Regions from separate parts of the Paraherbaspirillum soli genome, predicted to be linked through region 1. Evidence: predicted binding sites of a transcription regulator. Region 1 holds the regulator's gene; the other holds the start of a gene.

Region 1 (10,601 bases):
CCACTCCTTGGAGATATCCCGGTTCTAGGGTATCTTTTCAAGAAAACGAATCGCGTCAGCAACAAGACCGAATTATTAATTTTCTTGACACCGAAAGTCGTGATCGACCGTATTGCTGGGCGCTGATTGCACAGGGACACCGGTCATGCACCGGTGTCTGCACTTGTGCAAAAGGTAAGCAGTGAAATGGTACGGTGTACATGAAAGGTAATATCTTTTTGGTCGGCCTGATGGGTGCCGGCAAGACCACGGTCGGCCGTGCCCTGGCCAAAAAGCTAAATAAGCTATTCATTGATTCGGACCATGAGATCGAGGCGCGTACCGGCGTCTCGATTCCGTTGATCTTTGAAATTGAAGGCGAAGAGAGCTTCCGTCAACGCGAAGCTGAAGTCATACGCGACCTGAGCGCGCGCCAAGATATCGTCTTGGCTACCGGCGGCGGCGCCATTCTGAGGCCGGAAAACCGCGAATATCTGAAAACCAGAGGCACCGTGATTTACCTGCGTGCCAGCATTCACAGCATTCTTCAGCGCACTAGCCGCGACAAAAAACGACCGCTGCTGCAAACTGCCGATCCGCGCAGGCGGCTTGAGGAACTGTCACGCCAGCGTGAGCCTTATTATCGCGAAGTCGCTGACCTTGTCATCGATACCGGGCGACCTAACGTACAATTTCTGGTGCACAGCATTTTGAGCCAGCTTGAATTGTTGTCCGATAACTCTGATCTGGAGCGAGAGTCCGCCCTGCCTGGTGCCGGCGTCGGATGCCGCACTCATCATATTTCACCGGATTTCCCCATGACCCAGCCGCAAGCGACTCCACAAGCCCCATCCCCGGCGATCACGTTGCAAGTAGATCTCGGCGAACGCAGTTACCCGATCGTAATAGGCCCATCGCTGTTGACCGACCGCGATCGCATCTCGCGCCTGATTGTCGGCAAGCAGGTTGCCGTGGTGACCAATACCACGGTCGCGCCGCTCTATCTTCAGCGCTTAACCCAGACCTTGCAGGCGGTAGGCAAGAAAGTCATTGAAATCGTCTTGCCCGACGGTGAAGAAGAAAAGAACTGGGCAAGCCTGATGCAAATTTTCGACCGCCTGCTGGCAGAAAAATGTGATCGCAAGACCACATTGCTTGCCTTGGGCGGCGGCGTGATCGGCGATCTGACCGGTTTCGCGGCTTCCGCCTATATGCGTGGCGTACCGTTTGTACAAATTCCGACAACGCTGTTGGCGCAAGTCGATTCGTCGGTTGGCGGCAAAACCGGGATCAATCACCCGCTTGGGAAAAACATGATCGGTGCGTTCTACCAGCCGCAAGCTGTGATCGCCGATACCATGACCTTGAACACGCTGCCAGCGCGCGAGTTATCGGCCGGCTTGGCCGAGGTGATTAAATACGGGGCTGTGATCGATGCTGAATTCTTTACCTGGATCGAAGCCAATATCGGTAAATTGATGGCGCGCGATACAGACGCGCTGGTACATGCAATCCGCCGCTCATGCGAACTGAAGGCTGATGTAGTGCGGCAGGATGAGCGCGAAGGCGGCATGCGTGCCATCCTCAACTTCGGTCATACCTTTGGCCACGCAATTGAATCCGGTCTCGGTTATGGCAAATGGCTACATGGCGAGGCAGTCGGTTGCGGGATGGTGATGGCGGCCGATCTGTCGCATCGCCTTGGCTATATCGACGCCGTGGTCAAAGAGCGCGTTTGCGCGTTGATACGCGCCGCCGGCTTGCCGACCGAGGCGCCGAATCTTGGCGCGCAACGCTGGCTTGATTTGATGCAGGTCGATAAGAAAAACGAAGATGGCCAGATCAAATTCATCCTGATGAAGCCGTTGGGGGGATCCCTGATCACGACGGCGCCGCAGGACGCATTGCTGGCGACGATTCAGCAACTGGCATCCGGGGAAATCCCGCGATGAGCTCGGAAGCGTCTCTCGCGCCATATGCCGCACATTCAGCGACATCGCAAGGACGCCTGTTTGACGAAGCATCCCCAAACTCACGTACCGAATTCCAACGCGACCGCGATCGCATCGTTCATTCCACCGCATTTCGCAGGCTTGAATACAAGACGCAAGTGTTCGTCAATCATGAAGGCGACCTGTTCCGCACGCGTCTGACGCATAGCATCGAGGTCGCGCAAATCGGACGTTCGATCGCCCGCAATCTTCAGCTCAACGAAGATCTGGTAGAGGCCATTGCACTGGCACATGATCTCGGTCATACGCCGTTTGGCCACGCAGGGCAGGACGCCTTGAATGCCTGCATGGACGCTCATGGAGGCTTCGAGCACAATCTGCAAAGTCTGCGCGTGGTAGACAAGCTGGAACAGCGCTATGGTGCGTTCGACGGCCTGAACCTGATGTTCGAAACGCGCGAAGGCATTCTGAAGCACTGTTCGTTGGCCAACGCAAAAAAACTGGGACAGATTGGCCTGCGTTTTATCGAGCGCAGACAGCCGACGCTGGAAGCGCAAGTGGCGAACCTGGCAGATGAAATCGCTTACAACAATCACGATATCGACGACGGTTTACGCTCGGGTTTGTTGACGCTTGAGCAGATGCATCAAATCGATTTCTATGCGGTTCACAGCCGCGAAGTCGAGGCCGTTTTTCCTGGCTTGAGCGGGCGACGCGCGATCAACGAAACCGTTCGCCGAATGATTAATGCGCTGATCACCGATCTGATCCGGACCTCGCAGCAGAGGATTCTGGAAGCGCGGCCGCAGACCCTGGACGACGTGCGCAACGCGCAGCCGTTAATTGCATTTTCCGATGCGATGGCACAGCAAGCGGCGGTGCTCAAAGGCTTCCTGCGTGAAAATCTTTATCGTCACTATCTGGTGAACCGCATGACCAGCAAAGCGCGCCGTATCGTGGTCGATCTGTACGAGTGCTTCATGCGTGAGCCAACCTTGTTGCCGCCGGATTATCAGCTGTCGTCGAATGACGCCGGGATTGCCGAGAGCACGCAATTGCAGGCGCGCCAGGTAGCAGATTACATCGCCGGCATGACCGATCGTTACGCGATACGCGAGCATAGGCGCCTGTTCCTGGTAGATGAAGGGCATCTCTAAGATATCGTTATTGTTCATTTAAACTCACCAAGGACCAAGTATGAAAATTCTCCGGCTATCCACACTGGCGTTGATGCTGGCCGTATCGGCATCTGCAGTATTCGCTTTTTCGCTCAGCGATCTGAGCAATCAGGATGCGAGTAGCGGTCTGAAAGCGGCGCTACAAAAAGGGGCTGATAGCGCGGTATCCAAATTGGGTGTCGAAAACGGCTTCCTGAATAACGACAAAGTGAAAATCGGTTTGCCGAGAATACTCGAACAAGCGATGCCCATATTACGAATGACAGGTAAAGGGCAGCAATTGGATGAGCTGGTGGTGTCGATGAATCATGCTGCCGAGTCTGCCGTGCCATTAGCCAAACCGCTGCTGCTGAACGCAGTGAAGTCAATGTCGATAAGCGACGCGAAAAATATTCTGACCGGCGGCGATACTTCCGTGACCAATTTTTTCAAGCAAAAGACGTCAAGCCAGTTGGGTGAAAAGTTTTTGCCAATGGTGAAGAAGATTACCGATCGTAACGGTCTGTCGGCGCAATATAACGCTACCATGGAGCAAGTCAGCAAAACCGGCCTGGTTCCAGTGCAGCAAGCGACTGTCGAAGGCTATGTCACGCAACGTGCGCTGGACGGCTTGTACACCATGATTGGTGAAGAAGAGAAAGCAATTCGCAACGATCCGATCGGTGCGGGAAGTGCGATTATCAGCAAAGTGTTTGGCGTACTTAAATAAATTGCTGAATGATAGTTTGAGACGCTGATCAGCGAGCATCAAGGCCGAGGTGGCCCGGGTTCCAAAATAACAAAGGGCGCATTGACTGCGCCCTTGTTCATTTATAGGCTAGAACCGGTTCCAGTTCATATGCCTATAGGTTCATTTGACGGCCGGATCAGGTCACGGCGGCGGGAATCTCTTCCGGGAAATGCTTGATTGCATCGTGTTGGTGATCCTGGATCTTGTCCTTGTATTTCTTCACCTGGCGATCGAGCTTGTCGATCAGCCCATCGATGGCAGCATAAAGATCTTGGGCAATATGTTCTGCATGCAGGTCTTTTCCTTTTACGCGCAGATTGATTTCCGCTTTTTGGCGCTTTTCTTTTTCAGTGATTTTGTCGACGGTCAGAATGACGCTGATATCGATGACATGGTCGAAGTGGCGTTTGATGCGCTCCATTTTGCTTTGTACATATTCGCGAATGGCAGGGGTTAATTCGAGGTGATGCCCACTGATTGTGAAGTTCATACAGCGCTCCTATCAAGGATGTTGCTGGAGGTCCGGATCCGATATGAGCTTAATCTTTAGCTGACCAATCTTTTGGGGGAGATCAATCTTATAAGATGCGCTCTGTCCGAACGCAGCAACGGGGTCCAACAGTCAAACAAAAAGAGAACTACAAGGCCTTGCGTAAATTTACTGGCGGGATTTTTAACGCTTCGCGATATTTTGCGACGGTCCGGCGAGCTACCACCATCCCTTGTTCCGCGAGCATTTCGGCAATCTTGCTATCAGAGAAAGGATTTTTTGAATCTTCAGCTCCTATCAATTGCTTAATGAGCGCCCGTATCGCTGTTGAGGAGGCCTCTCCACCTGCCTCAGTAGCGACGTGGCTACCGAAGAAATACTTGAGTTCGAACATCCCGTGGGGTGTCAGCATGTATTTCTGAGTGGTTACACGAGAAATAGTACTCTCGTGTAAACCTAGTGTATCAGCTATTTCACGCAACACAAGCGGCCTCATGGCGACCGCGCCATGTGAAAAGAAATTCCGCTGGCGTTCTACGATGGCCTGCGCGACCCGCAAGATCGTGTCGAAACGCTGCCGCATATTCTTGATCAGCCACTTGGCTTCCTGCAGCTGCGAAGTCAGCGATCCTTCGCCTTTGCTTTGTTTCAGGATATTGGCGTACAGCGCGTTGACGCGCAGTCTTGGCATCACGTCATTATTCAACATCACTTGCCAGCCGCCTTTTGTGCGCCTGACAATCACATCCGGCACCACATAATCAGAAGCGTTGGCTGCAAACGGAGCACCTGGATGCGGATTGCATTGTTTGATGACCGCCTGCGCCTCGCGCAAATCCTCGTCGTCGCAGTCGAGCGCTTTCTTGATTTTATTGAAGTCGCGCTGGGCGAAAAGCGTCAGATGTTCTTGCACAATGATCAGCGCCAGGCGCCGGGTTACAAGCGGCACTTTGGCAAAACGTCTGATTTGCAGCGTCAGGCATTCTGCGGCGCTGCGGGCGCCTACCCCGGCCGGATCGAAGCTTTGGACCATCTTCAATGCCATCGATAGCTCTTCGATTTCAATCCCTAGCTCGGACGGCAAGCGCGCATGGATTTCTTCCAGCGGTTCTTCCAGATAGCCGTTATCGTCAAGCGCATCGATGATCAGTTCGACCAGCGCGCGGTCTCGCAGGTCATGCAGCGTTTCCCGCATTTGCTGCTGCAAGTGTTCTCGCAGTGTTGTTTCCTGCGCCTCCAGTTGAGGCCGCGAGTCTTCGTCGTCCGGTGTTTTTGAGCTGTGCGCGACGTCGTCAAAACTCCACTCGGTGTCGCCATTTTCCGCCGCCGCCGGCGCATCGACGGGAGCCTCGCTTTCGCTCGGCGAGCTGCTTACTTCGCTGTCGCCGGTCGGCGCATCCATGGTCGATTGGGTGCCGCTAATGGCGCCATCCGCCAGCAGCCGCACCGAGTTGTCGAGCGGGTCGTCGAGGCGCTCCAGCAACGGATTGTCCGACAGGATTTGTTCCAGCTCCTGATGCAGTTCGAGCGTCGACAGTTGCAGCAGTCTGATCGACTGTTGCAACTGAGGCGTCAGCGCCAGATGCTGGGAGGTGCGGAGTTGGAGAGATTGTTTCATCTGTGCCGTTACATGCGGAAGTGTTCACCCAAATAAACGCGGCGTACCGACTCGTCGGCGATGATGTCATCCGGACTGCCGCTAGCCAGCACGCTGCCCTGGTTGATGATGTAGGCGCGATCGCAAATGCCCAGTGTTTCGCGCACATTGTGATCGGTGATCAGGACGCCGATGCCGCGCTCTTTCAGGAAGCGCACGATGCGCTGGATTTCGATGACGGCGATCGGGTCGATGCCGGCAAAAGGTTCGTCCAGCAACACGAAGCGCGGATTGGTTGCCAGTGCCCGGGCAATTTCAACTCGCCGTCGTTCACCGCCCGAGAGCGACAGTGCCGGACTCTCGCGCAGTTTTTCAATCTGCAGTTCGTGCAGCAATTTTTGCAACTGGGCCTCGATCTCGTCCTTGCTCAGCGCTTTGCCATTCGGCCGCTGCAATTCAAGCACGGCGCGGATGTTGTCTTCCACCGTCAGCTTGCGAAATACCGATGCCTCTTGCGGCAAATAAGACAGCCCTAGCACGGCCCGGCGATGAATCGGCAGTCGCGAAATGTCGACGCCGTCCAGATCGATCTCGCCGCCGTCCGAAGGGACCAATCCGACGATCATGTAAAACGAAGTGGTTTTGCCGGCGCCGTTAGGACCCAGCAGGCCAACCACTTCACCGCACTTCACTTCGAGCGAGACGTCGTGCACCACCTGGCGCGCACCGTAACTTTTTTGCAGGCCTTTGACGATCAGGGTGCTGGCAGCTGTCATTGGGTCGCCTTGTCGCGTGGCTGGATGATGACCTTGATGCGTCCGGCGCCGGGCTGGCTGGTGCCGTTGACCGTATTGTTGACCGAATAGTATTCGGCCCGGCTGTCATAGGAAATGAATTCGCCGTTGACTTCATCGGTCGGCTTGACGCCTTCAAGACGCCGCATTTGGGCTTTTGAATACAGTTTGACGATTTCTGTCTTGCCATCGTATTCGATCCGTTCGGCGTGGCCGTCGATCCACAAATCGGGACCGCCGTCGCGCTTCTGGCGGAAGGTCGCCAGGCCGCCCGGTTTTGCATACAGGGTCGCAAACTCATAGCCGGATGGGTCGGTGGTCAGCACCACGCGGTCGGCTTTCATCAGCAGCGTGCCGCGTGTCATGACCACGTTGCCGGTAAAGATCTTGACCTGCTTGACGTCGTCGTAAGTCAATTGGTCGGCGTCGACATTGGCAGGCTTTTCGGAGTCCGCCTTTTCCGCATGTGCGACCGGCATTGCCGTTAGCTGCAGTGCGAGTAAGGACAGAAAAAATATTCGTTTCATGTTGAATCCTGGGTGAAGAATAGGGCCGCGTTGCATCTGACGAAGTCCGATCGGTTAATGCGGCGCTGGGTGAAATACGCCTCGCACCTTGCTCGACAACTTCAATTCGCGCGTGGCGTTGTTGAAGTGCATGCCGGTGCCATTCAATATCGATTGCCCCAGCGTGATCTCGACCGGCTTGTCGGTCTGTATCACGTCATCGTCAGGCAGCAGCAACAAGTATTCGGACTTCAGGTGAAAATTGTCAGCCAGCGGTGTGCGCGGGCGATCCGCATTGACGTCGCCGTACAAGTGCACCTTGCTGTTGTTGTCCTCGATCTTGGCGCGCTCGGCGCGCAGATTCATTGGCGGCTTGGTTTTGTCCAGGCTGTGGATCAGCGGCTTTTGAACGTCAAATGAATCGTCTGCCGGATTGTGCGTGAGGAGGTCGCCCGAGATGTTGTAGCGCGCCTGGCCGCTCAATGACATCTGCACATAGTTGAATTTCTCGACGTAATAATCAGGCTCGGTCCGCGTCTGATGCGGCAGCATGTCTTCGGTATCCTTGCGCATCACTTGCACCAGCCAGAAACTGCCGAGCGCCAGCAAGGTAACCAGCACCAGCAGCAGAATGAAGCGAAAGCGATAAGCGGAACGGAGGTTCTTCATGCCGGATTTTTATTCAGCGGATTGGTGCGCAGATAAGTGGCCAGCGTGGCGTCATAGGTATGTTGCGCACGCATGATCAAATCGCACACCTCGCGCGCCGCACCATGGCCGCCGCTGGCCTGGGTCACATAGTGGACGCGGGATTTGACGTCGCTATGGCCGTTGGGGACGCTGACGGCAAATCCTGCGCATGACAGGATAGGCAAGTCGATCACGTCGTCGCCGATGAATCCGCAGGCATCTTCGCTTAATCCGAGTTGTGCCATTAACTTTACAAATGCAGCGTATTTGTCGTGCACGCCTTGCTGCACATGCGCAATGCCGAGATCGCCGGCGCGGCGGCTGACAATGCCGGACTGGCGCGCGCTGATGATCGCGGTGGCGACGCCCGATTGCTGCAATTGCTTGATGCCGTGACCATCCAGCGCGTTAAAGCGCTTGAGCTGTTCGCCATCGGCGCCATACAGCAGGCCGCCGTCGGTCAGCACGCCATCGACGTCAAAGATCATCAGGCGCACCCGTGCCGCGCGTGCCAGCACGTCTGCGCTCGGCGTCCCGCTATCGGTGGCAATGATCGAAGTGGCGGCCGACATCAGATAACCTTGGCGCGGGTCAGATCATGGATGTGCAGGGCGCCGACCAGCTTGCCTTCGGCATCCGCCACCAGCAATTGATTGATGCGGTATTGCTCCATCATGTGCACCGCATCGACCGCCAGTTGATCGGGACCGATGGTGCGTGGATTGGCATGCATCACATCGGCAATCGTGACATTGGTGAAATCCTGGATCTGTTCGATCAGGCGGCGCAGATCGCCGTCGGTAAACACGCCGATCGCGTGATAACGATCATCCACCACGGCGGTCATCGCCATCCCCTTGCGGGTGATTTCAAGCAGTGCCGCCGACAGCGAGACCTCGGCGGTCACCGCCGGAATCGCATCGCCGCTGCGCATCACATCGCGTACATGGGTCAGCAGCCGGCGTCCGAGCGCGCCGCCCGGGTGCGAGCGGGCGAAGTCTTCTTCGCGGAAGCCGCGCGCGTCCAGCAGCGCTACCGCCAGCGCATCGCCCAGCGCCAGCGTGGCGGTGGTGCTGGCGGTCGGCGCCAGGTTCAATGGACAGGCTTCCTGGTCGACCCGCACGTTGAGGTGGACCGTGGCCAGTTGCGCCAGCGCCGAGCTGTCGCTGCCGGTCATCGCAATCAGGGTGGCGCCCATCCGCTTGACGGTCGGCACAATCGCCATCAACTCGGAGGTTTCGCCCGAGTTGGAAATGGCGATGAAAGTATCGTTTTCAGTCACCATGCCAAGATCGCCATGCGCCGCTTCGGCAGGATGGATGAACAAGGCAGGGGTGCCGGTGGAAGCCAGTGTCGCCGCAATTTTGCGGGCGATATGGCCGGATTTGCCGATGCCTGATACGACCACCCGGCCGCTACAGTTGAGCAGCAATTCAACGGCGATGGCAAAAGGATCGTCGGCCTGATCGGAAATCCGATTTCTCAATGCGATGATGGCATCGGCTTCGATTTGCAGGGTTTCGCGAGCAAGCTCAAGCGCACGGATGGCGTGAAAGGATTTTGGCAAGATTTTGGCGTCGGTTACACTCATCCCGAAAGTATAAACGAATTCTCAAAGCAAAAAACTTGCCAGTGTCAGTCGGAAACAATTAATCTGCTTCTTGCAGCAATTGATGATAGTTGCTGTAAAAAATACAAATTATTAATAAGCTTGATTCTTAAGCTTGACTGCAAGACTAATTGACTAGATTGGCGATGATGCTTTCCGGACTTGAACTCACGATTCTTTTGCTTGGATGCGCCGTGCTGGGGGTGGTGGCGTTTCGCACCTTTCATCTGCCGCCGATGCTGGGCTATCTCGCGGTCGGCATTCTGATCGGGCCGCATGCGTTGGGGTTTGCCGAGGATAGTGCGGCGACCCATGCGCTGGCCGAATTCGGCGTGGTGTTTTTGATGTTCTCGATCGGGCTGGAGTTTTCGCTGCCCAAGTTGACGGCCATGCGTCACTTGGTATTCGGCCTCGGCCTGGCGCAAGTGATGGTGACAATCGCCGCCACCATGCTGTTGGGCTGGGCGCTGGCCACACTGCTGCCGCGATGGTTCCATATCAGCTGGCAAGCGGCGTTCGCGCTGGGCGGAGCCTTGAGCATGTCGTCCACCGCCATCATTTCGAAATTGCTGAGCGAACGGCTGGAGCTGGAAACCGAACACGGCCGCCGCATCATCGGCATCCTGCTGTTCCAGGATCTGGCGCTGGTGCCGTTGCTGATCATCGTTCCGGCCTTGGCCCAACATTCTGACAACCTGCTGCTGACCTTGGCCTGGGCCAGCGCCAAAGCCGTCGTCGTGCTGGTGCTGCTGCTGTTTTTCGGTCAGAAGCTGATGCGCAACTGGTTCCAGGTCGTGGTCAGGCGCCGCTCGCAAGAGCTGTTCATGCTCAACCTGCTGCTGGTCACACTGGGCGCCGCCTGGATTACCGAGCGTGCGGGGCTATCGCTGGCGCTGGGAGCGTTTATCGCCGGCATGCTGATCTCGGAAACCGAATACAAGCACCAGGTGGAAGAGGACATCAGATCGTTTCGCGATGTGCTGCTGGGGTTGTTCTTCATCACCATAGGCATGCTGCTGAATTTGCGTTTGGTGATCGAAAACTGGTGGCTGGTATTGCTGCTGCTAAGCGGTCCG
Region 2 (10,601 bases), on a different contig from region 1:
ATCCGCAAATTTAAGAAATTCCTTACATCAAAAAAAACATCGTCCACGCTAGACTACTTGCTCCAACGTTTGCAGGGGGCAGCATGCATCAACCTCGACTGTCATGGTTAGTGGCATCCGCATTGATAAGCTGCTGCTCTTACGGCAGTGCCCAATCATGCAGCCTGTATTTCACCTCGCCAGCAAAGAACAGTGTCTTTCGCACAGCTGATGTCAACATTACCGCAGCTGGTCGGCCGCAAGTCTGGTTAAATAACTGGCATGGAATTGGCGTCATACAAAAACATATCTATGGCATACCGGATAACGACATGGCCTACGTTTCCGAGTTTGCACCTCTCCCCAGTCCAATGCCCTTTTTCGATGCATCTACCGAATATGGCCCCGTTAGACTATTCGAGGGTCGCAACGAGTTCATGGTTGAAGGCTGGATCCATAGAAAGTGGCCTGCTCCGATTTGCTATTCATCAGACTCGATACGCTTGTTCTATATCAAGCCGAATGATCTGTGCTACGCGATGGTGGAAGCGCTGGATAAAATCCCACAGCCTGAAAAGGACTCGACCAATGGTTTCGTTATCAATCAACGTTGCATTGCCAAATACTCTTGCGGCAGCCGTCCGCAAATGAAAGACAAGACGTGGCTGACCAAGGTTGTGCCGGCTTTTGTACGGCCGTTTTTGGACAAGTCGGGGAAGTGGAATGAGGTGATGCAAGCCTGCGGTTCTCAGTGGGAATACCTTCCAAGCTATGTGAAAAAGAAAAGATGCGAGGACAAGATGGCTGAATATCATATAGAACAAGATTTACAAAAAGCGCTCAACGAAAATGGATGCGGTACTGATAGGGATTGGGATGAGGTAGGTGCGTATATTAATGAATGTGTTGCTGAACAAAATGGAATTATTCCGACATTTTTTGCAAGCAAGGTCATTGCAGCAACACGGAATAAAATACGGACACTATGTCAGGCAAGCCGTTCCAAAAGCTGAAAGTAAATTTCACATACGAAGGAGGGTTTGATGAATATAGTCAGATTTTTTTGCGCAGCATTACTGTTGTTCCCGACGATGGCGTGGGCGGAAATAAGCACGACTTATCCCGGTACAGGACCAAATGTGGAGTTACGTATCAGCATTGATAGACGCCCTGTTCTGGGGGAGCGCGATATGGAGAGCCTAGAAAGAAAAGGATTGGTTACAAATACTGAGCAGGCCGGAGCGATCTATGAAGCTAATATTGTTCCTATCACGATGGGCCGGAGTCTTCAACTGAAGGTTGAAATGATTGAGGCAGATGGGACAATCACCGATGTTACTCATAGTCCGGCTACTTTGTATGATGTTATCGGTGAAAGGGGAGATTTGAAAACGAATGCATCAGGATTAATTACCGCTGCTTTCCGACAAGAAAAAATACTGCTAACAGGTGCGGTATTTATCATTTATGGAACTCCGGAAAAATCTGGCTATAACAAGATATTCTTCGGTATTAAACGGCCTTGAAAAATAGCAATCGCGGATATCGGAAATATTTCGGCAAGCCGTTGCAAAAATTGGGTGTTGGTCCTACTTTAATTTACGCCACAGCGTGGTCCGGCTAATTCCCAAATACTTGGCCGTCGCAGCCCGATCTCCACCGAATCGCGCCAGCACCTGTTCGACCGATTCCGTTACCGCCGGCAGCTTCGGCGCTGCCAATGCCGTTTCGGTAGCACGCCTTCCCAACTCAACCCCAGCCATCAACTCCGGCGCCACCGACAGCAAAAATGCCGGCGTCAGCGCCCGCAACGGTTCCGCCGCCAGGAACAACGCTACCCGTTCCATCAGGTTGCGCAATTCGCGCACATTGCCCGGCCACGCATAGCCGGCCAGCAGCGCTGCGCAGGCCGCCACCTCGGCATGCAGGTTGGCATGCGGCCGCAAGTCGAGCGATGCCAGCGCGTGTTTCAAACACCATTCCGCCAGCGCGACCAGGTCGTCCGAACGAGCACGCAAGGGCGGCAAATTCAGGCGCAACACGCTGATCCGATAAAACAGGTCGGCCCGAAAACGGCCGTCGCGTACTCTTGCTTCCAGATCGCAATGGGTGGCGCTGATGATGCGGACATCGACCGCAATCGGCCGGGTGCCGCCGACCCTGACCACTTCGCGCTCTTCCAGTACGCGCAGCAAGCGGGTCTGTAGCGCCAGCGGCATTTCGCCGATTTCGTCGAGGAACAAGGTGCCGCGATGCGCGGCCTCAAACAGACCGGCGCGGCCGCCGCGGCGCGAGCCGGTGAATGCGCCTTCTTCATGCCCGAACAGTTCCGATTCCAGCAGCGATTCGGCGATCGCGCCGCAATTGACGGCGACGAAAGGGCGCATGGTTTTGCCGGCGGCAGTGCCTTGCGCCAACGGATGTTCGCGATGAATGGCTTGCGCCGCCAACTCCTTGCCGGTGCCGGTTTCGCCGTGAATCAATACGGTTGCCGGCGAGCGCGAAAATAGCGTGACCGACCTGCGCACAGCCTCCATCGCGTCGGAGCTGCCGCGTAAGTCATTCAATCCATGTTTGGCCCGCAGCGTGTCGGCCACCGGATGGCTGCGGCCGCGCGCCGCTTCCAGCTGGGTCAGGCGCGCCAATTCGAGCGCATCGTTGAAAGCCTGCCGGATCGACGCCGCGGAATAGACGAACACGCCGGTCAGCCCGGCCTCGTCGGCCAGGTCGGTAATCAGGCCGGCGCCGACGATGGCCTTGATGCCGACGGCTTTCAATTCATTGATCTGGGCTCTGGCATCTTCTTCGGTGGCGTAGCTGCGCTGTTCGATGTTCAAGCCATACATGGCCTGGAATTCGCTCAGTGCCGGCAGCGTTTCCTGATAGGTGATAACGCCGACATGCGGCGTGATCTTGCGAGCCCGCGCCAGCGCCTGCATCACATCGAAGCCGCTGGCTTTGGCGATGATGACCGGGACCGACAACCGGCTTTTCAGATAAGCGCCATTGGAACCGGCGGCAATCACCGCATCGCAGCGCTCGGTCGCCAGCCGTTCCCGGATGTGCTGGACCGCATCTTCGAATCCCAGCTGAATCGGTGCGATGTTGGCTTGATGATCGAATTCCAGCGTGATGTCGCGAAACAGGTCGAACAGACGCGATACCGAGGCGGTCCATATGACCGGCCGCTCATTGTGATCTCGGGATGACGGATGCGGTGGGGGCAGTGGGCGTGGCATGTTTCAATGATGTTTCATTTATGTTTCAAATTTATGAGCGGAACGAAGTATGGAACACAATTGAAGCCGGCGCAATGTCACGGCGCAGTCGATGCCGTGCGGCTAAGTGCTTGATTCTAAATAAGCATATGCTGTGCATGGGCCGCGGCAGGTGATATTTCTGCCAAGAATTCAGCGGATGGCATGGCGATTGCAATAAGAGTTCAGCAAATTATCCATGAAACTGTTTCATCAAAGACAAGGTGAGGACATGACGCAATATTCGGCAGGTGCTGCATTTCGACAAGCGGTCAGGGACGAGTCGCCGCTACAGGTGGTGGGGGCGATCAACGCCAACCACGCATTGCTGGCCAAGCGCGCCGGTTTCAAGGCGATCTATTTATCTGGCGGCGGCGTCGCTGCCGGCTCGCTGGGTTTGCCCGATCTGGGGATTTCCAATCTGGACGATGTATTGACCGACGTCCGGCGCATTACCGACGTCTGCGACTTGCCGTTGCTGGTGGATGTCGATACCGGCTTCGGCTCGTCGGCCTTCAACGTCGCCCGCACCGTGAAGTCCATGATCAAGTTCGGCGCGGCGGCGATCCACATCGAAGACCAGGTCGGCGCCAAGCGCTGCGGTCACCGCCCCAACAAAGAGATCGTCAGCAAGCAGGAAATGGTGGATCGCATCAAGGCCGCAGTCGACGCCCGTACCGATGACAACTTCGTCATCATGGCGCGCACCGATGCGCTGGCGGTGGAAGGCCTGGATGCCGCATTGGAGCGCGCCATGGCCTGCGTCGAAGCCGGCGCCGACATGATTTTTCCAGAGGCGATCACCCAGCTCGACATGTACAAAACCTTTGCCGCCGCGGTCAAGGTGCCGGTGCTGGCCAATATCACCGAGTTCGGCGCGACGCCGTTGTTCACGGTGGACGAGCTGAAATCGGTCGATGTCGGTCTGGTGCTGTATCCGCTGTCGGCATTCCGCGCGATGAACAAGGCGGCCGAAAACGTCTACACAGCGCTGCGTCGCGACGGCACCCAGAAGAATGTGGTGGATACGATGCAGACCCGGGCCGAATTGTACGAGCGCATCAACTACCACGAATTCGAGCAAAAGCTGGATGCGTTATTCGCGCAACAAAAAGCAAAATAATCCGATTCAATCAAGGAGAACTGCATGAGTGAACAAGCTACATCGCAAACACCCACTTTCACCCCGAAGAAATCGGTGGCCCTGTCCGGCGTCACGGCCGGCAATACCGCGCTCTGCACGGTCGGCAAAACCGGCAACGATTTGCACTACCGCGGCTACGACATTCTGGACATCGCCGATAGCTGCGAATTCGAGGAAATCGCGCATCTGCTGGTGCACGGCAAGCTGCCCAACAGCGCGGAACTGAAAGCCTACAAAACCAAACTGAAAGCCTTGCGCGGCTTGCCGGCCAACGTCAAGGCCGCACTCGAATGGATGCCGGCGGCGTCGCATCCGATGGATGTGATGCGTACCGGGGTCTCGGCACTGGGCTGTATCTTGCCGGAAAAAGACGACCACAACACACCGGGCGCGCGCGATATCGCCGACCGCCTGATGGCTTCGTTCGGCTCGATGCTGTTGTACTGGTATCACTACAGCCACAACGGCAACCGGATCGACGTCGAAACCGACGATGAATCGATCGGCGGCCACTTCCTGCACCTGCTGCACGGCGAGAAGCCGTCCAAGGCATGGGAAAAAGCGATGCATACTTCGCTGATTCTTTACGCCGAACACGAGTTCAACGCTTCCACTTTCGCCGCGCGTGTGATTGCCGGCACCGGCTCGGACATGCATTCCGCCATTACCGGCGCGATCGGCGCATTGCGCGGTCCCAAGCATGGCGGCGCCAACGAAGTCGCGTTTGAAATCCAGAAGCGTTACGACAATCCGGACGAGGCCGAAGCGGACATCAAGAAGCGCGTGGAAAACAAGGAAATCGTGATCGGCTTCGGCCATCCGGTGTACACCATCTCCGACCCGCGCAACAAAGTGATCAAGGAAGTCGCGCGCCAGCTGTCGAAAGATGCCGGCTCGACCAAGATGTTCGATATTGCCGAGCGGCTTGAAACGGTGATGTGGGACATCAAAAAGATGTTCCCCAACCTCGACTGGTTCTCGGCGGTGTCGTATCACATGATGGGCGTGCCGACCGCGATGTTCACGCCGCTGTTCGTGATCGCCCGCACTTCCGGCTGGGCTGCGCACATCATCGAGCAGCGCATCGACAACAAGATTATTCGTCCGTCGGCGAATTATGTCGGTCCGGAAGATCTAAAATTTATCCCAATTGGCAAGCGAAAATAAGCGTCCGCAACATGGGCGCATCGATGAGCCAATCGACTTACTCCCCAGCGATTGCTGGGGAGGCTCATTGCAACTAAACGCCTATCGGCAGGTAACAAAATGAACGCTTTTAAATTTCGCATTGCCTCAATTCTGACCCTCACCGGCTTGCTGGCCGGCTGCGGCTCAAACGTGCCTCTGACTGAAACCAAGCCGGCCGAACCGGTCAAAACGGTGGACGTGGCGCCGGCGCCGGCACCAGCGGCCAATTTAGTGACCGGGAATTTCTATTGTGAAATGGGGAACCGCATCGCTCTCGCCAGCGATGCCGGCGGCGCGGTGAAATTGACCTGGAAAGGTCGTGCCTATCCGATGACAGCCGCCTCGACCAGCACCGGTGCGGTACGTTTGGAAGACAAGTCCAGCGGCCTGGTGTGGATCCAGATTCCAGCCAAGTCTATGCTGCTCAATACCAAGTCGGGACAGCAACTGGCGAATGAATGCAAGTTGCGCTAAACAATTCGATTACTTAACTACAAGGAAAACCATGTCAGCTGCTATCTCCAACGTCCGTCCCAAATACGACAAAGTATTGGTCGATATCGTCGACTACGTGACGAAATACAAGATCACCTCCAAAGTCGCTTACGACACCGCCCGCAACTGCCTGATCGACACCCTGGGTTGCGGTCTGGAGGCGTTGGAGTATCCGGCCTGCAAGAAATTGATGGGGCCGATCGTTCCAGGCACCGTGGTGCCGAACGGCGCCAAAGTGCCCGGCACCCAATTCCAGCTCGATCCGATCCAGGCCGCCTTCAACATCGGCATGATGATCCGCTGGCTGGATTTCAACGACACCTGGCTGGCCGCTGAATGGGGTCATCCATCCGACAATCTGGGCGGCATCCTGGCGACTGCCGACTGGTTGTCGCGCAATGCGATTGCCGCCGGCAAGAAGCCGCTGAAGATGAAAGACGTGCTGACCGGCATGATCAAGGCGCATGAAATCCAAGGCTGTATCGCGCTCGAAAATTCGTTCAACAAGGTCGGCCTGGACCACGTGGTGCTGGTCAAGGTGGCCTCGACCGCGGTGGTCGCCGAAATGATGGGACTGACTCGCGAAGAAATTCTCAATGCGGTGTCGCTGGCATGGGTTGACGGTCAGGCGCTGCGCACCTATCGTCACGCGCCGAACACCGGCTCCCGCAAGTCCTGGGCCGCCGGCGATGCGACTTCGCGCGCGGTGCGTCTGGCGCTGATCGCCAAGACCGGCGAGATGGGTTACCCATCGGTGTTGACTGCCAAGACCTGGGGTTTTTACGACGTCCTGTTCAAAGGCCAGCCGTTCAAGTTCCAGCGCAAGTACGAATCGTATGTGATGGAAAACGTGCTGTTCAAGATTTCGTTCCCGGCCGAGTTCCACTCGCAAACCGCGGTCGAAGCCGCGATGACCTTGCACGCCGCACTGGCCAAGGCCGGCAAGTCGGTGGACGATATCAAGCAAATCACGATCCGCACCCATGAAGCCTGCATCCGCATCATCGACAAGAAGGGCCCGTTGAACAATCCGGCCGACCGCGACCACTGTATCCAGTACATGGTGGCGGTGCCGCTGATTTTCGGTCGCCTGACCGCCAGCGATTACGAAGACAATATCGCCGCCGACAAACGGATCGACGTCTTGCGCGACAAGATCGTCTGCGTTGAAGACAAGGACTTCACCAAGGATTATCACGATCCGAAGAAGCGTTCGATCGCCAATGCATTGACGGTGGAATTCAAGGACGGCAAGAAACTCAAGGAAATCGTGGTCGAATACCCGATCGGCCACGCCCGCCGCCGCAAGGACGGCATCCCGCTGCTGGAAGCCAAGTTCAAAACCAATCTGGCGCGCCAGTTCCCGCTCAAGCAACAGCAAAAAATCCTGGACATTTCACTCGACCAGAAGAAGCTGGAAGACATGGCGGTCAATGAGTATGTTGACCTGTATGTGATCTAAAAAATTGCGCCCCGCCAGACGGGGCGCTTTGCATTTGAGGCCGATGCAACTGCGTAGGGCGGATGAGCGCAGCGTTATCCGCCGCATCGCCCGCACAACATGCGACAGAGGTATGCATGGCGGAAGACGCTGCGCTTTTCCGCCCTACAGTTCTTTCTAATCGGAAGCAATTGCGCGGTATCATTGCATGCATTTGCACTTTCTCCCGCCAGCTCTATCATCCACCCGCACCATGACTCACATCATTCGCCCGGCAGCCATCGACGATGCAGCCGCCATCTGCCGTATTTACAACCACTACGTGTTAAATACCACGATCAGTTTCGAAACCGAAGCGGTGACGCCGGAACAAATGGCGCAGCGGGTGACCGATATCACTGCGACTTTTCCGTGGCTGGTGTGCGAAGTGGACGGGCAGATCCTGGGTTATGCCTATGCCACCAAATGGCGCGTGCGCGCCGCCTATCGGCATGCGGTGGAGAGCTCGGTCTATCTGGCCGACGAGGCAGCCGGCAAAGGTCTGGGCACTGCGCTGTATCGGGCTTTGCTGGCGGAACTCGCCAAGCTGCCGGTGCACGTCGTGATCGGCGGCATCGCGCAGCCGAATCCGGGCAGCGTCGCGCTGCATGAAAAAATGGGCTTTGAAAAAGTCGCGCATTTTACCCAGGTCGGCAAAAAATTCGACCGATGGATTGACGTAGCTTATTGGCAAAAATTATTGTGACACTCTCTTCATCGCCGCTGCCGCCGTTGCCTATCGTCGATGGCGTCGCCCCCAGCTACCTGTGGCTGCCGGTCGGCGACTGGCCCAATCTGCTGACCTTCCTGGAGCAGCGTTTCCCCGCGATCGACAGCGCCACCTGGATCGCGCGCATGGAGCGCGGTGAGGTGGTCGACGGCAAAGGCGCGCGGCTGAAGCCGGATAGCCCGTACCGGCGCGGCAGCTGTATTTTTTATTACCGCGAGCTGGAAGCGGAAACGCCGATTCCGTTTGAAGAAACCATCCTGTATCAGGACGACAGGATACTGGTTGCCGACAAACCACATTTTTTGCCGGTGATCCCGACCGGCCGTTTTTTGCACGAAACCTTGCTGGTGCGCCTGAAAAAGAAAACCGGTCTGGCCAATCTGACCCCGATTCACCGGCTCGATCGCGAAACTGCCGGGGTGGTGATTTTTTCGCATGACATCGCCAGCCGCGGCGCTTATCAATCGCTATTCCAACAACGAGTGGTTGATAAAGTGTACGAGGCGCTGGCGCCGACCTTGCCGGATCTGGCGCGCAGATTGCCGCTGGTCTATCGCAGCCGGATGGTTGACGGCACGCCGTTTTTTCGGATGCAGGAAGTGGCCGGCGAGCCCAATTCGGAAACCCGCATCGAACTGATCGAACAACGTGCTGAAACCAGCTTGTATCGCCTGCGTCCGCTGACCGGCAGAAAACATCAGCTGCGGGTGCATCTGGCAGCGCTCGGGATACCGATCGTCAACGACGCGTTCTATCCCGATGCGCATCCTTGCAAAGGAGATGATTTTTCGACGCCGCTGAAATTGCTGGCGCGCGCGATCGGGTTCCAGGACCCGTTGAGCGGGCGGCAGCATTATTTTGAAAGCGGCAGGGCGCTTTGAGATTGGCTTTGAAAGTTGAGAAGAATATGATGATGAACAGGAGAACCGCATGAGATCGACCCGAGCCACCGCAGCAGTAGAACGCCTCAACGCCCGCAGCACCGACTTGCGCTATTCGATGGTGCGCACCGCCGACGAGTTGTTTTATCTGGCGCAGAATGCCGGCGCCGAACCGGCCATCCGTGTCAGCGAAGCGCTGGAGCTGGACGACTTCGTGAAGTTCGTCAATGGCTACGGCCCGCAAAAACCAAAGCGCGTCAGCAAGCTGGACGTCGCCTTTGAAAAGCAGCTGGTCAGAAAAGATAAATAAGTAAGTAAACAAGCGATGATGATCGACCATCAATTCAGCAATACGCCCATGCGCGCGATTCTGATTCATGGCATGGGGCATACCCCCATCTCGATGTTGATTCTGGCCAGGCGCTTGCGGGCGGCAGGAATCCAGCCGCATTTGTTTGCTTATTCCGCGACCTTGGAACGTTGGCAACCTTGTGTCGAACGTTTGCGCCGCTTCATCGCTGCGCGCGCCGAAGCGGCGCAATACATTGTGATCGGCCATTCGCTCGGCTGTGTGCTGACGCGGGCGGTGCTGCCGCAATTGGCGCGAGCGCCGGAGGCATGTTTTTTCCTGGCGCCGCCGATGAAGGCATCCACCTACGCCAAGCGAGTGGCGCAATGGCGCTTGTTCCGTATGCTGACGGGTGAAATGGGACAGTTGCTGGCGCAACAGGATTTCATGGATGCGTTGCCGCTGCCCAGTGTTCCGGTCCGCATTTATGCCGGCACCAGCGGCCCGCGCGGGCGCTGGCTGCCCTTGGGCGATGAACTCAACGACGGCATCCTGTCCCTGACCGAAACCCAGCTGGCATCGCTGCCGGTGGTGATGGTGCCGACCATTCATACCTTCATCATGAATTCGCGCCAGGTGACTGACGACATCGTGGCCGCGGTGCGCACCATGCGCGGTACGGAGCCGGACCTGCACCTGGACGGCAGTAAAAAATAACAACAGGCGGTTCTGCATGTTGTTTCAAGCGGTATCAATGCATACCAAGTCATTGCTCCCTATCCCCTTTGTCAACTGTCCTTTGTAGTCGCCGGCTATCGGTTGCGAGCTGCCATTCATTCAGCCTTATGTTGTTTATGCCCGCATAGAAATATTCCCTTGCGGAATAAAAACCGTTCGCTACTATGAAATCGAAACAAATCTAAAAATTAAAACGGTATTTGGGGAGAAACATGTCTATCCACGATGACCATCCATAGCAGCGCGCTGCGCTAATCCTGCGCTGATCCACATCTCGGAACACTCGCAAGCTCGGCTATTGACCCGCCTGAAAGTGACGGCGAGGCGATATATCTGCCGCTAAAGAACGCGCATTGACGTCTACACGGGACCGGGCAAGCGGTCCCCTCAATGAATGGCGCTTGCCAGCTATTGCAATGC

What was found. The regulator sigma-54, encoded in region 1, starts transcription at its own class of promoters, with help from an activator protein. The targets are predictions, from matches to a motif close to TGGCANGNAANCTGCTTT.
Positions count from the first base shown of each region.
Region 2: prpB (methylisocitrate lyase) is a predicted target of sigma-54. The motif match lies at 3,398-3,415, and genes of this name have one in related genera.

Region 1 covers NZ_JBHSMT010000008.1:154,905-165,505, reverse strand. Annotated here, with positions in the region: gene pilQ (type IV pilus secretin PilQ) at 1-126, shown strand, start outside; gene aroKB (bifunctional shikimate kinase/3-dehydroquinate synthase AroKB) at 201-1,931, shown strand; gene ACFPM8_RS03330 (deoxyguanosinetriphosphate triphosphohydrolase) at 1,928-3,088, shown strand; gene ACFPM8_RS03325 (DUF4197 domain-containing protein) at 3,162-3,818, shown strand; gene hpf (ribosome hibernation-promoting factor, HPF/YfiA family) at 3,976-4,329, opposite strand; gene ACFPM8_RS03315 (RNA polymerase factor sigma-54) at 4,478-5,947, opposite strand; gene lptB (LPS export ABC transporter ATP-binding protein) at 5,956-6,702, opposite strand; gene lptA (lipopolysaccharide transport periplasmic protein LptA) at 6,699-7,247, opposite strand; gene lptC (LPS export ABC transporter periplasmic protein LptC) at 7,302-7,895, opposite strand; gene ACFPM8_RS03295 (KdsC family phosphatase) at 7,892-8,488, opposite strand; gene ACFPM8_RS03290 (KpsF/GutQ family sugar-phosphate isomerase) at 8,488-9,507, opposite strand; gene ACFPM8_RS03285 (monovalent cation:proton antiporter family protein) at 9,675-10,601, shown strand, end outside.
Region 2 covers NZ_JBHSMT010000005.1:63,630-74,230, reverse strand. Annotated here, with positions in the region: gene ACFPM8_RS01260 (hypothetical protein) at 84-992, shown strand; gene ACFPM8_RS01255 (hypothetical protein) at 1,023-1,505, shown strand; gene prpR (propionate catabolism operon regulatory protein PrpR) at 1,569-3,218, opposite strand; gene prpB (methylisocitrate lyase) at 3,469-4,359, shown strand; gene prpC (bifunctional 2-methylcitrate synthase/citrate synthase) at 4,384-5,547, shown strand; gene ACFPM8_RS01235 (hypothetical protein) at 5,647-6,042, shown strand; gene ACFPM8_RS01230 (bifunctional 2-methylcitrate dehydratase/aconitate hydratase) at 6,074-7,525, shown strand; gene ACFPM8_RS01225 (arsinothricin resistance N-acetyltransferase ArsN1 family B) at 7,758-8,249, shown strand; gene ACFPM8_RS01220 (pseudouridine synthase) at 8,243-9,154, shown strand; gene ACFPM8_RS01215 (hypothetical protein) at 9,204-9,464, shown strand; gene ACFPM8_RS01210 (esterase/lipase family protein) at 9,480-10,160, shown strand.